Regions from separate parts of the Ensifer sp. Root31 genome, predicted to be linked through region 1. Evidence: riboswitches for the same ligand, from Rfam matches in the RefSeq annotation. Region 1 holds a riboswitch; the other holds the start of a gene.
The links. Region 1 has a riboswitch for cobalamin ahead of ASD00_RS09530 (DUF1636 domain-containing protein). Riboswitches for the same ligand answer to the same signal wherever they lie in the genome.

Region 1 (5,282 bases):
GAACTTCCGAAGGTTCTTGTCGACGATGGACTCGGGCAGGAAGCGACGCATGAAACGGACTTGTCCTGCAGCTTTTCCGGCGGTGTAGCGTCGTTTGGGCGATGCCGCATTGGCGGCCCTTACGACGGCTTCGGCGACCACCTCGGGTGCATCGCCCTTCGCGACGATGTCGCGCATCAGCCTCTCCGCGTCGGCGCGAACCGTGTCGTAAACGGCAAGCGGGCGGTCCGGTCGCGTGATGTTCTCTTCGAAGGATGTGCGGGTTACGCCGGGCTCGACAAGCACGATGCGGATGCCTTGCGTTCGCACTTCGTGGTCAAGAGACTCCGAATAGCCTTCGATGGCATGTTTGGTCGATGCGTAGAGCGCATTGTAGGGGGCGGGGATCAGCCCGAGTATGGAGCTGAGGTTGACGATCCGTCCTCGATGCTGCCGTCTCATCGTGGGCAGCACCGCATTTGTCATGCGTATGATGCCGAACACGTTTACGTCGAAGACGGCTTTCGCCTGTTTCGTCGTGGATTCCTCAGCGCCGCCGAGCAGTCCGATCCCGGCATTGTTGACAAGAAGATCAATCCGTCCTGCGCGACTTAGAACCTCGTCGACGGTTGTCTGCACCGATGCGTCATCGGTTACATCGCAGATCAGCATCGTGATCCCGTCCGGGGTATCGGGCATCGGCTTTCGGCTGGTACCGAAGACACGGTAGCCATCGTGCCGCAGCGCTCGTGCTGTCACCAACCCAATGCCTGAGGAAGCGCCCGTGACCAGGGCAATGCCGCGTTCTGTCTTGCTCATCGGCTTGTGCTTTCATTTTATCATGGAATATCGCTGAACATTCAGTTACTATTAAATTAGTAGTTAGTCACTATCAAAAAGATACTAACATGAAAAATCTGTCGAGCCAGCCATGCCTGATCGCCAGGAGCCTTGCGCTTGTGGGGGATGCCTGGAGCATGCTGATCATGCGAGATGCCCATGCGGGCCTGACCCGCTTCGATGATTTCCGCAAAAGTCTTGGTATCGCGCCGACGATGCTGACGGGGCGGCTTTCAGCGCTGACGGAGGAGGGGCTGCTGGAGAAACGCCGCTATTCCGATCGTCCGCCACGAGACGAATATGTCCTGACCGAAGCTGGCCAAGACTTCCTGCCGGTTCTGTTTGCCATCGGCGCGTGGGGACGCAAGCATCGCGGCGGGGGCGAGGTAACCCGGTTCTTCGACGCCGAGACCGGAACGGAGATCGATCCCGTCACCATCGACCGGGCGACCGGCGCTCCAGTCGGGACACGTCCCATTCGTATCGCCGCACCGGAATGAGGCACCCCAGGCAGATGAAGTATCGCCTGACAACGCCTCTTGAAATCGCTTCCAGCACAGAGTTGCCGGTCCGTTGGTCGAGCAATGTCTTATGACCGTCGCCGGCAAACGCTGATGCCAGATTAATAGGTCCGGTTGACAGTCGCGATCGATCGTCCTGATGGCGTGAGAAGTGCTCTGCCAATGTGCGTCGCAGGCATCATTCGTTAGCTTGTGTTGTATTATGATATTACATAACAGATGAATATGAAAATATGCCGCATGTTGATATGCCAATGCCGCACCTTTGCGGTAAACGTCGGAAGCTGCTGGAACAATGACGGCCCGACTGCTTAGGTGGCAACGCCTTCCAGCGTCATGATCCGCGTCTTGGCGCAGCGCTCTCGGATCGCCTTGAGGCGTTGATACGCCGGCGAGTTGTACCACTCGAGCAAGGAGTGCATGTCCGGGAACTCGACAATGACGAGCCGGTGCGGCTCCCAGTCTCCCTCGAGCACCCGGGTAGCGCCACCGCGCCCCAAATATCGGCCACCATAGCGCGCCTCCGTTGCCGGCACTTCCCGTATGTATTCTTCAAAGGCCGCGGCATCGGTGACCTCGACATCCGCAATCAGATAGGCGGCCATGGCAGATCTCCTTTTCCACACAGGCGCCATCGAAGGATACGCCCGTTGGTCGGTGCGGGCGAGTTGGTCAACATATTTTTGTGTTGAATAATGTTATGTTATCACATAACAAATGCGCATGAAAAAATGCGACATGTTGATAGGCCAAGGCCGTGCTGTCGCGGCGGTTGTCACCTCCGCCGAAGTGTGCGACGAAGGCTTTGATGGTGCTGCAACCGCGACAATGCGGAAGCGGCTGAAAAGGGAACACGGAGCGGACGACCCAAATGGGGCCGAAACCGTGGCTGCCCCCGCAACTGTGAGCGGAAAGCGCATTCACACCATGTCACTGGCGATCAGCCGGGAAGACGTGGATGCGCCGCGACCCGCGAGCCAGGAGACCTGCCATCGAACCGATCAACCACAACGGACGGGGTGTTCCGATGGAAAAGAACTGGTTTTTGCGCGACGGTCATCCGTCATCATGCCGCGTTGCCACATTCTCTCCGGACCAATCCGGAGGAGAAGAGACATGGCCAATCCGGTTTCCCGACAGCACACGATAACGGTCTGCACCGATTGCCGTTTCACCGGCGGCCCATGCCGTCCGGGAGCGGATCTGATCCAGCGGCTGAACCGCAGTATTGCCGCGCTCGGCGAGCCGCTCGACCGGGATTTCTCCATTACTGGGACGGTCTGCATGGCCGCGTGTACCAGGCCTTGCACCATCGCTTTCCAGGCAACCGGCAAGGCGACCTACCTCTTTGGCGATATCTCGCCCGAGGAGGATATCGATGATCTCGTCTCGTTCGCGACCACCTATGCCGGAAGGGGCGATGGCATGACGCGGGCGGCCGAGAGGCCGCGCGGGCTTAACGGCAAGACGCTGGCGCGCATCCCGGCAGCGATGCTGGTCTCCGAAGACATCGGCTGGCATTTCCAATGATGGCGCGGGGAGGGACGAGCCGATGAGCTGCACCGCGACAGGGGCCGGGCTTCGGGTCCACGCCCTGGATTGGGGACCGCGCCCGGACCTGCGGCTGGTCCGCGAGATCGACTTTGCCATTGCGCCCGGCAGCCGGCTTGCCATTCTCGGGCCGAACGGTGCCGGCAAGACCTCGCTGCTGCGCTGCCTCTATCGCTCGGCCCAGCCGATAGCGGGCGCAATCGAGGTCGATGGCGTCGACATCTGGGCGATGACGGCGCGCGAGGCGGCAAAGATCATTGCCGTCGTGCTGCAGGAAATGCCGAGCGACTTTCCCTTCAGCGTGCGCGACGTGGTGATGATGGGCCGCATCCCCCGGCGTGAGGGCATGAGCGGCTGGACCGCGAGGGACCGCGAGACGGTTGCGCACGCGCTCGAGCATCTCGATCTCACCCACCTTGCCGGGCGGCAATTCGCGACGCTTTCGGGCGGCGAGAAGCAGCGGGTGCTGATCGCCCGGGCGCTTGCCCAGCAGCCGCGCATCATCATTCTCGACGAGCCGACAAACCATCTCGATATCCGCCACCAGCTCGAAATCCTCGAGTTGTTGCAGACGCTGCAGCTGACGATCGTCACCACGCTGCACGACATCAACCTGGCAGCCGAGTTCGCGACCGATGTGGCGATCCTGACGGAGGGACGCATGACGGCCTTCGGCCCGCCCGAAGACGTGCTCAACCCACAAGCGCTTTCCGCCGCCTTCGGCGTCACCGCCACTGCCCACAACAATGCCGTTTCGAGCGGCGCACGCTTTTCCTTTTCACTTGCTCGACAGGAACTGATTTCATGAAGACCTTCATTGCCCATTCCGCCTTTGCCCTGCTGGTTCTGGCGGCAACGCCGGCGCTCGCCTATCCCGTGACCGTCAAGAGCTGCAACCGCGAGGTGACCTTCGATTCAGCACCGAAGCGCGCCGTTTCCAACGACGTCAACCTCACTGAAATGATGCTGGCTCTGAAATTGCAGGACCGCATGGTCGGCTATACCGGCGTATCCGGCTGGAAGACGCTGGACGAAAAGCTGCGCGAAGGCGTCAAGGCGCTGCCGGAGCTTTCGGAAAAATATCCGACCAAGGAAGTGCTGCTCAATGCCGACGCCGACTTCTACTTCGCCGGCTGGAACTACGGCATGAAGGTCGGGGGCGAGGTGACGCCGGAAACGCTCGAACCCTTCAAGATCAACGTCTATGAGCTGACCGAATCCTGCATTCACGTCATGGCCAAGGGCAAGCCTGTCATGGACGACATGTTCGTCGATATCCTCAATCTCGGCCGCATCTTCGGCGTCGAGGATCGGGCGCAGGCGCTGGTCGACGGTTATCGCCGCGATCTCGACAAGATCACTGCAGACACCGGCGGCATCGAACGCCCGACCCGCGTCTTCGTCTATGATTCCGGCGAGGAGAAGCCGTTCACGTCAGGCCGGTTCGGTATCCCGACGGCAATGATCGAGGCGGCGGGCGGCGTCAACGTCATGGACGACATCGAGAAGAGCTGGACCGAGATTTCCTGGGAGCCGGTGATCGACAAGAACCCTGAGGTGGTGGTGATCGTCAACTATGGCGAGGTCACCGCCGAGCAGAAGATCGCCTTCATGAAGAGCAACCCCGCCTTCAAGAACATCGATGCCGTCAGGAATGACCGCTTCGTCGTGCTCGATTATGTCGAGGCGACACCGGGTCCACGCAACATCGATGCCATTGCGCGCCTTGCCAGGGCCTTTCACGGGCAGGCGATGTAACCGAGGCGGCCTGCGGGAGCATGCCGTTTCGCATGCTCCCGCCTTTCCATTCCAATAATTGACCAGGGACGGACTGTGAAAACCACGACCGCCATTCTCGCGGCGCTGCTGTTGCTGTGCCTGACGATCACTGCCGCCGTCTCATGGGGTTCAGCGCCCATCCCGGTCTCGACCGTCTGGTCGATCATCGCCTCGAAGCTGTCGCCCGGCAGCGTCGACGTCGTCTGGTCGGCGGGGCGCGAAAGCATTGTCTGGGACGTGCGCCTGCCGCGTGTCGTGCTTGCCGGGCTGGTTGGAGCCGGGCTGGCCTTGACCGGCGCCGTGCTGCAGGCGGTTACCCGCAATCCGCTTGCCGATCCGCATCTGCTCGGTGTGTCCTCCGGCGGCGCGCTCGGCGCGATCATCGCGCTACTGCACACCGGACTCATTCTCGGCCTTGCCACGGTGCCGCTGTTTGCCTTTGCCGGCGCGCTGGCTGCGACCGCACTTGTTGCGCTCGTGACAAGGGTGCTCGGCACCAATGCCGACCGGCTGGTGCTATCAGGCGTGGCCGTTGCCTTCACCTTGACGTCTGTCGGCAACCTGATGATTTTCCTCGGGGATCCAAGGGCGGTGCATACGGTGATTTTCTGG
Region 2 (5,282 bases), on a different contig from region 1:
TTGGTCGTCACCTGCGTCAGCTCCGGGCCGAGCGGCAGGACGCGGAAGGTGATGGCGTGGTCGGCCAGCACATGGTTCCAGGTCGAGGGATAATGGAAGAGCAGGAGCGTGCCGATATGCTTCTGGCTAACGTCTGCCGACAGTTGCCGCCGCACGGCGCGGGCGCCGGACATGGTGTAGCTCTCGGCGTCGTCGATCAACGGCATGCGCGCCGAGCGGAACTGGCCGGTCTCGGACATCCGGAACTCGCTCGGCAGTCCGGCTGCTTCGCATTTCGCCCAATGCGCGGCAATGACGGGATCATCCTTGGCGCCCTGCACACCGGTCGCCGTCGGCGCTTCGGGATAGGTGCGGCAAAGTTCGGGGTGGTTGGCGGCACAATGGTAGCACTCCCGGTTGTTTTCCCAGACGAGTTTCCAGTTGCCCTTTTCGATGATCGTGCTTTCGAAGGCGACCTTGGTTTCACCCAGGCGGTGCGGCGCAAGATAGGGCGCGACCATGTCGCGGAACGGGCCGAAATCCATCGGCTGCTCGGACAGGTTGATGAAGATGTAACCGCCGACGGTCTCGCAGTGGATCGGCTTCAGGCCGTGGGCCGCCTTGTCGAAATCCTCGCCCATCTGGCGGGCAAAGAGCAGCGCGCCGTCGAGCTCATAGGTCCATTGGTGATAGGGACAGACGAGCTTGGCCGAAGAGCCCTTGTGCTGCGCGCAGACGCGAGAACCGCGATGACGGCAGGAATTGTGCAGGGCGCGGATCGTGCCCTGTCGGTCGCGAACGATAATGACAGGATAATCGCCGACCTGGACGGTGAAATAGTTACCGGCACGCGGGATCTCGCAGTCGTGGCCGATGAACAACCAGTCCTTGTACCAGATGCTTTCGAGATCCTGCCTGTAGTAGTCGGGGTCGATGTAGAAGGCCCGGTCGAGGCTGTAGCCGTCGCGTCGACCCTTCAGCTTGCGGAGCATATCGCCCTTGATGTCCATGTCCTGTCCTCGTTCGCCTTGTTTCGGAGAGGCAGGACTGGAACCCGCACGGGCGCATTGCCTGTGCGATGACGGCTCCGATCCGGCTGCCCGCCGCAACCCGTTACGGTCTGTTCGCGTCAAGGCTGGTTTCCGGGCTCAGGAGCCGTCCGCAAGGACCAGCCCGGCGCCTTCCCGGACGGAACCGTCCAGTGGCTTTGTGCCGTGGCTTTCGCTCCACCACCGTTGCGGGGGCAGCGCCGGGTTTTGACCGGCTTCCCAATTCTCCGCCTTCCCTAAAAGACAGCACCTTGAGTAGGCATATCTAATCGCGGAAGCCATCGTCGTAGCTGCCGATTAACGACATCCGATTCCAGAAAGACGACACAGCACATCAAGCGCACCAAACGCCCTGTGATTGATCATTTTTCATTGTAAACAATAGGATAGCTCAAGGATTGAGCAATTGTCGCTTTTTCCGGCAAGGCTTGCGAGAAAGCGCGGATCCTTCGCCATTTTGCGACATGTCTTCCCGTGACGCGGGGCAAGGCCCACCGACGCGAGTGAAATCTTCCATTAACCATAATGCATTAGCGTCGCCTGACGGAGAAACCGGCCGAACCGGCAAACAGCGCATTGAAGTTCATGGCAAAGCTCAAATACTACGACGCCGCAGCCGAGAAGCTGCCAACGATCGCTCCGAAGACAGCGGTCCACACCGAGTTCCTGCGCACCGGCCGCATAGAAAGGCGTCAATGGTCGCAGCGCGAGCGGCGTTATCTGAGCTATGACGAGGTTGCCGAGCGCACCGCCCACAAGCTGACGACCGCCGGCGAAACGACGCACAAGCGGATGAACGGCTTCCATACCTCGATCCAGTTTCCCAAGATGATCTTCCACCGCACGCTCACCGGTCGGCCGCATCTCGGCTATTGCCATGTCACGGCGGCGAGAACACATCTCGCCCCGTCCAAGGACGTCACCTGGTCGTTCTATTTCGCCAACTTCTTCTGTGACCTCGGCGACGAGAAACACTTCTTCGAACGCATCCAGACCGGCTATTCCCGAATGTACTTCGCCGTTGCCATCGAGCCCGATGCGCCAGAGGGGCAGATGACCATCAATCGCAGCGTTCGCGACAACGGGCTGCTCTTTCGTACCGACGACCCGAAAGTCGCGCTCAAGAACGTGCTGATGCTCGGCGCGCGCGACGAGGCATTGAAGCGCATCATTCGCAGCCTCTGAAGCGCAGACCCGGTTGCCTGAAGAAAATCGTTCTGTTTTCACCGTGGCTCCTTTAAGGAAGCCTCGGAAAGGGAAACGGAAGCGACATGGCCGAAATCATCGATACACGGACCGAGCCGGAACGGGCGATCGAGCGTGCCTGTGCGGTGCTTGCCGAAGGCGAGCCCGTCGCGATTCCGACCGAGACGGTCTACGGCCTGGCAGCGGACGCCACCAATCCCGATGCGATCAGCCGTATTTATGAGATGAAGGGGCGTCCACGCTTCAACCCACTGATATCGCATGTGTCAGACATGGCGATGGCTGAAGCCCATGTGACATTCGATTCGTTGTCGCGGCGCCTGGCCGAAGCGTTCTGGCCCGGCCCGCTGACGTTGATCCTGCCCCAGCGCACAACAAGCACCGTGCACGCGCTTGCCTCGGCCGGCCTCGACACGCTCGGCATCCGCATGCCTGATGGCTTTTCACGTCGGGTGATTGCCCGCTTCGGCCGCCCGCTCGCCGCACCGAGCGCCAATACGTCGGGCAAGATCAGTCCCACAAGCGCTGCCCATGTGGAAGCCGATCTCGGGCCGCGCCTCAAGCTCATTCTCGACGCCGGCTCTGCGGAGATCGGGCTTGAATCGACGATCATCAAGGTCGAGGACGGCGCGCTGCGCCTGCTGCGTCCGGGCGGTCTCGACGTCTTCGAAATCGAAAGGCTGACCGGCCTTACCGTCTCGAGGCCGCAGAGCGCCGGAGCGACTATCGAGGCCCCGGGCATGCTCGCCTCGCACTACGCGCCGGGCGCAGCTGTCCGGCTCGACGCCGCCGACGTGCGTCCGGGAGAAGCGCTGATCCGGTTCGGCAATGCGTCGCTCCCCGGCGAAGAGCACGCCGCGATCGTACTCGACCTCAGCCCGGCAGGCAGCCTGCGCGAGGCAGCTGCCAATCTTTTCGACTATATGAAGAGGGCGGATGCCAGCGGCTCCGCAACCATCGCCTTCGGCCCCATCCCTTCGGAAGGGTTGGGAGAGGCGATCCTCGACCGGCTGCAGCGTGCTGCCGCCCCCAGAGACTGACCGACAGGCACTTTTACAGCGCCGTGCGTCAAATATGACGCGCAAAGGACGCTGTAACGCTCTAAACCCGCTGCATAATTTTGTCCTTAATTCGATTCCGATTTAAGGAATTATGCAGTAGCGCCGTCGGGCGCATTTGCGAAGGCAGGGCCATGACGACGACGCTCCCCTCTCCCGAACTGATCGCCTCCTTCATCGACATCGTCGGCAGCGCCAATGCCTTGACGAACCCGGCGGACCTCGCGCCCTACCTCATCGAATCCCGCGGGCTCTACAAGGGCACCACCCCGATGGTGCTTCGCCCCGGTTCGGTCGAGGAGGTGTCGCGCATCATGAAGCTTGCAAGCGCGACCCGAACGGCAATCGTTCCGCAAGGCGGTAACACCGGCCATGTGGCGGGTCAGATCCCGCGCGAGGGCAAGGCCGATATCGTCCTGTCGCTGCAGAGGCTGAACCGGATTCGCGACATCGACCCCGTCGGCAATGTCATCGTTGCCGACGCCGGCTGCATCCTTGCCGATATCCAGAAGGCGGCCGATGATAACGATCGACTGTTTCCGCTGTCGCTCGGGTCGGAAGGCTCGGCCCGCATCGGCGGCAACCTCTCGACCAATGCCGGCGGCACCGCAGTGTTAGCCTATGGCAACATGCGCCAGCTTTGCCTCGGCCTCGAAGTGGTTCTGCCGACCGGCGAGATCTGGGACGGGCTGCGCCGGCTGAAGAAAGACAATACCGGCTACGACCTGCGCGACCTGTTCATCGGCGCCGAAGGTACGCTCGGCGTGATCACCGGCGCGGTGCTCAGGATGTTTCCGAAGCCCCTTGGCCATCAGGTGGCCTTTGCCGGCGTCGGCAGCGTCGAACATGCGCTGGCCCTCTTCGACAAGGCCTCGAGCCTCTGCGGCACTGCGCTCACCGGCTTCGAACTGATGCCGCGCCTCGGCGTCGAGTTCACGACAAAGCATATTCCAGGCGTGCGCGACCCGATGGAAACCGTTCACCCGTGGTATGTACTCATCGACATTTCCACCTCCGATTCCGCCGAGAGTGCCGAACGCATGGTGCACGAACTGCTGGAGCAGGGCATCGTCGCCGACCTGGTCGAGAACGCAGTGATTGCGACCAGCGAAGAACAGCGCAAGGCGCTGTGGCACATGCGCGAAAGCATGTCGCCAGCGCAGAAGCCCGAAGGCGGCTCGATCAAGCACGACGTTTCCGTCCCCGTATCGAGCATCCCCGCCTTCATGAAGGAGGCCGATACGGCCGTCATGCAGGCGATGCCGGGCGCACGCATCTGCTCATTCGGCCATATGGGCGATGGCAACATTCACTACAACATCTCGCAGCCCCTCGGCGCCGACAAACAGGCATTCCTCGACCGTTGGCGGGAAATGAACGCCATCGTTCATGGCATCGTGCTGAAGTACAACGGCTCGATCTCGGCCGAACACGGCATCGGGCAGTTGAAGCGCGACGAGCTCGCCGAGGTCCGCCCCGAGATCGAAATCGAGTTGATGCGCCGCATCAAGCACGCGTTCGACCCGGCGGGCATCATGAACCCTGACAAGGTGTTGCGGGCAGACTGACGACGCTTTTTACCGGCCGCCGGCTCTCAGCTGTGCAAGCGAGAACAATGCGTCGGCACTGATGCCGCCGCCGCTGCCGCCCGTCAGGATGGCAAGCCCCGGATTGACGTCGGTGTTGTTCTCGACGTCATAAAGCGCGGTAAAACGCTTCAGCAGCTTTTCGAGTTCCTCGGGATCCTGAAGGTCCTTGATATCCATGAGGCGCTCGATGTAAGCGGCCTGCATCTCGATCTTGGCGCTCGCGAGGCCCTCGGGCATGCTGTAGGCGGTCCGAACAACCTGCATCAGTGCGTTGTCGGCGAGCAGGTCGTAGGGTGTGGTGATTTCCGGCGCCTTGCGCTTGAAATAAAGCGCCAGCCGAACACCGGCATTGTCCTCGCCCTCGCTCTCCTCAAGCGTCTGGTTGAGGTAGAGGTCGAACG

Region 2: it holds a riboswitch for cobalamin, as region 1 does, so the genes downstream of both, ASD00_RS37995 (aromatic ring-hydroxylating dioxygenase subunit alpha) here and ASD00_RS09530 (DUF1636 domain-containing protein) in region 1, are expected to answer to the same signal.

Annotation. Positions count from the first base shown of each region.
Region 1 covers NZ_LMCO01000007.1:128,283-133,564, forward strand. Annotated here, with positions in the region: gene ASD00_RS09515 (oxidoreductase) at 1-798, opposite strand, end outside; gene ASD00_RS09520 (helix-turn-helix domain-containing protein) at 888-1,319, shown strand; gene ASD00_RS09525 (DUF1330 domain-containing protein) at 1,652-1,945, opposite strand; cobalamin riboswitch at 2,133-2,349, shown strand; gene ASD00_RS09530 (DUF1636 domain-containing protein) at 2,457-2,870, shown strand; gene ASD00_RS09535 (ABC transporter ATP-binding protein) at 2,893-3,699, shown strand; gene ASD00_RS09540 (ABC transporter substrate-binding protein) at 3,696-4,649, shown strand; gene ASD00_RS09545 (iron ABC transporter permease) at 4,725-5,282, shown strand, end outside.
Region 2 covers NZ_LMCO01000067.1:227,044-232,325, reverse strand. Annotated here, with positions in the region: gene ASD00_RS37995 (aromatic ring-hydroxylating dioxygenase subunit alpha) at 1-989, opposite strand, end outside; cobalamin riboswitch at 1,095-1,297, opposite strand; gene ASD00_RS37990 (DUF6656 family protein) at 1,614-2,213, shown strand; gene ASD00_RS37985 (L-threonylcarbamoyladenylate synthase) at 2,300-3,274, shown strand; gene ASD00_RS37980 (FAD-binding oxidoreductase) at 3,427-4,860, shown strand; gene ASD00_RS37975 (DUF1217 domain-containing protein) at 4,870-5,282, opposite strand, start outside.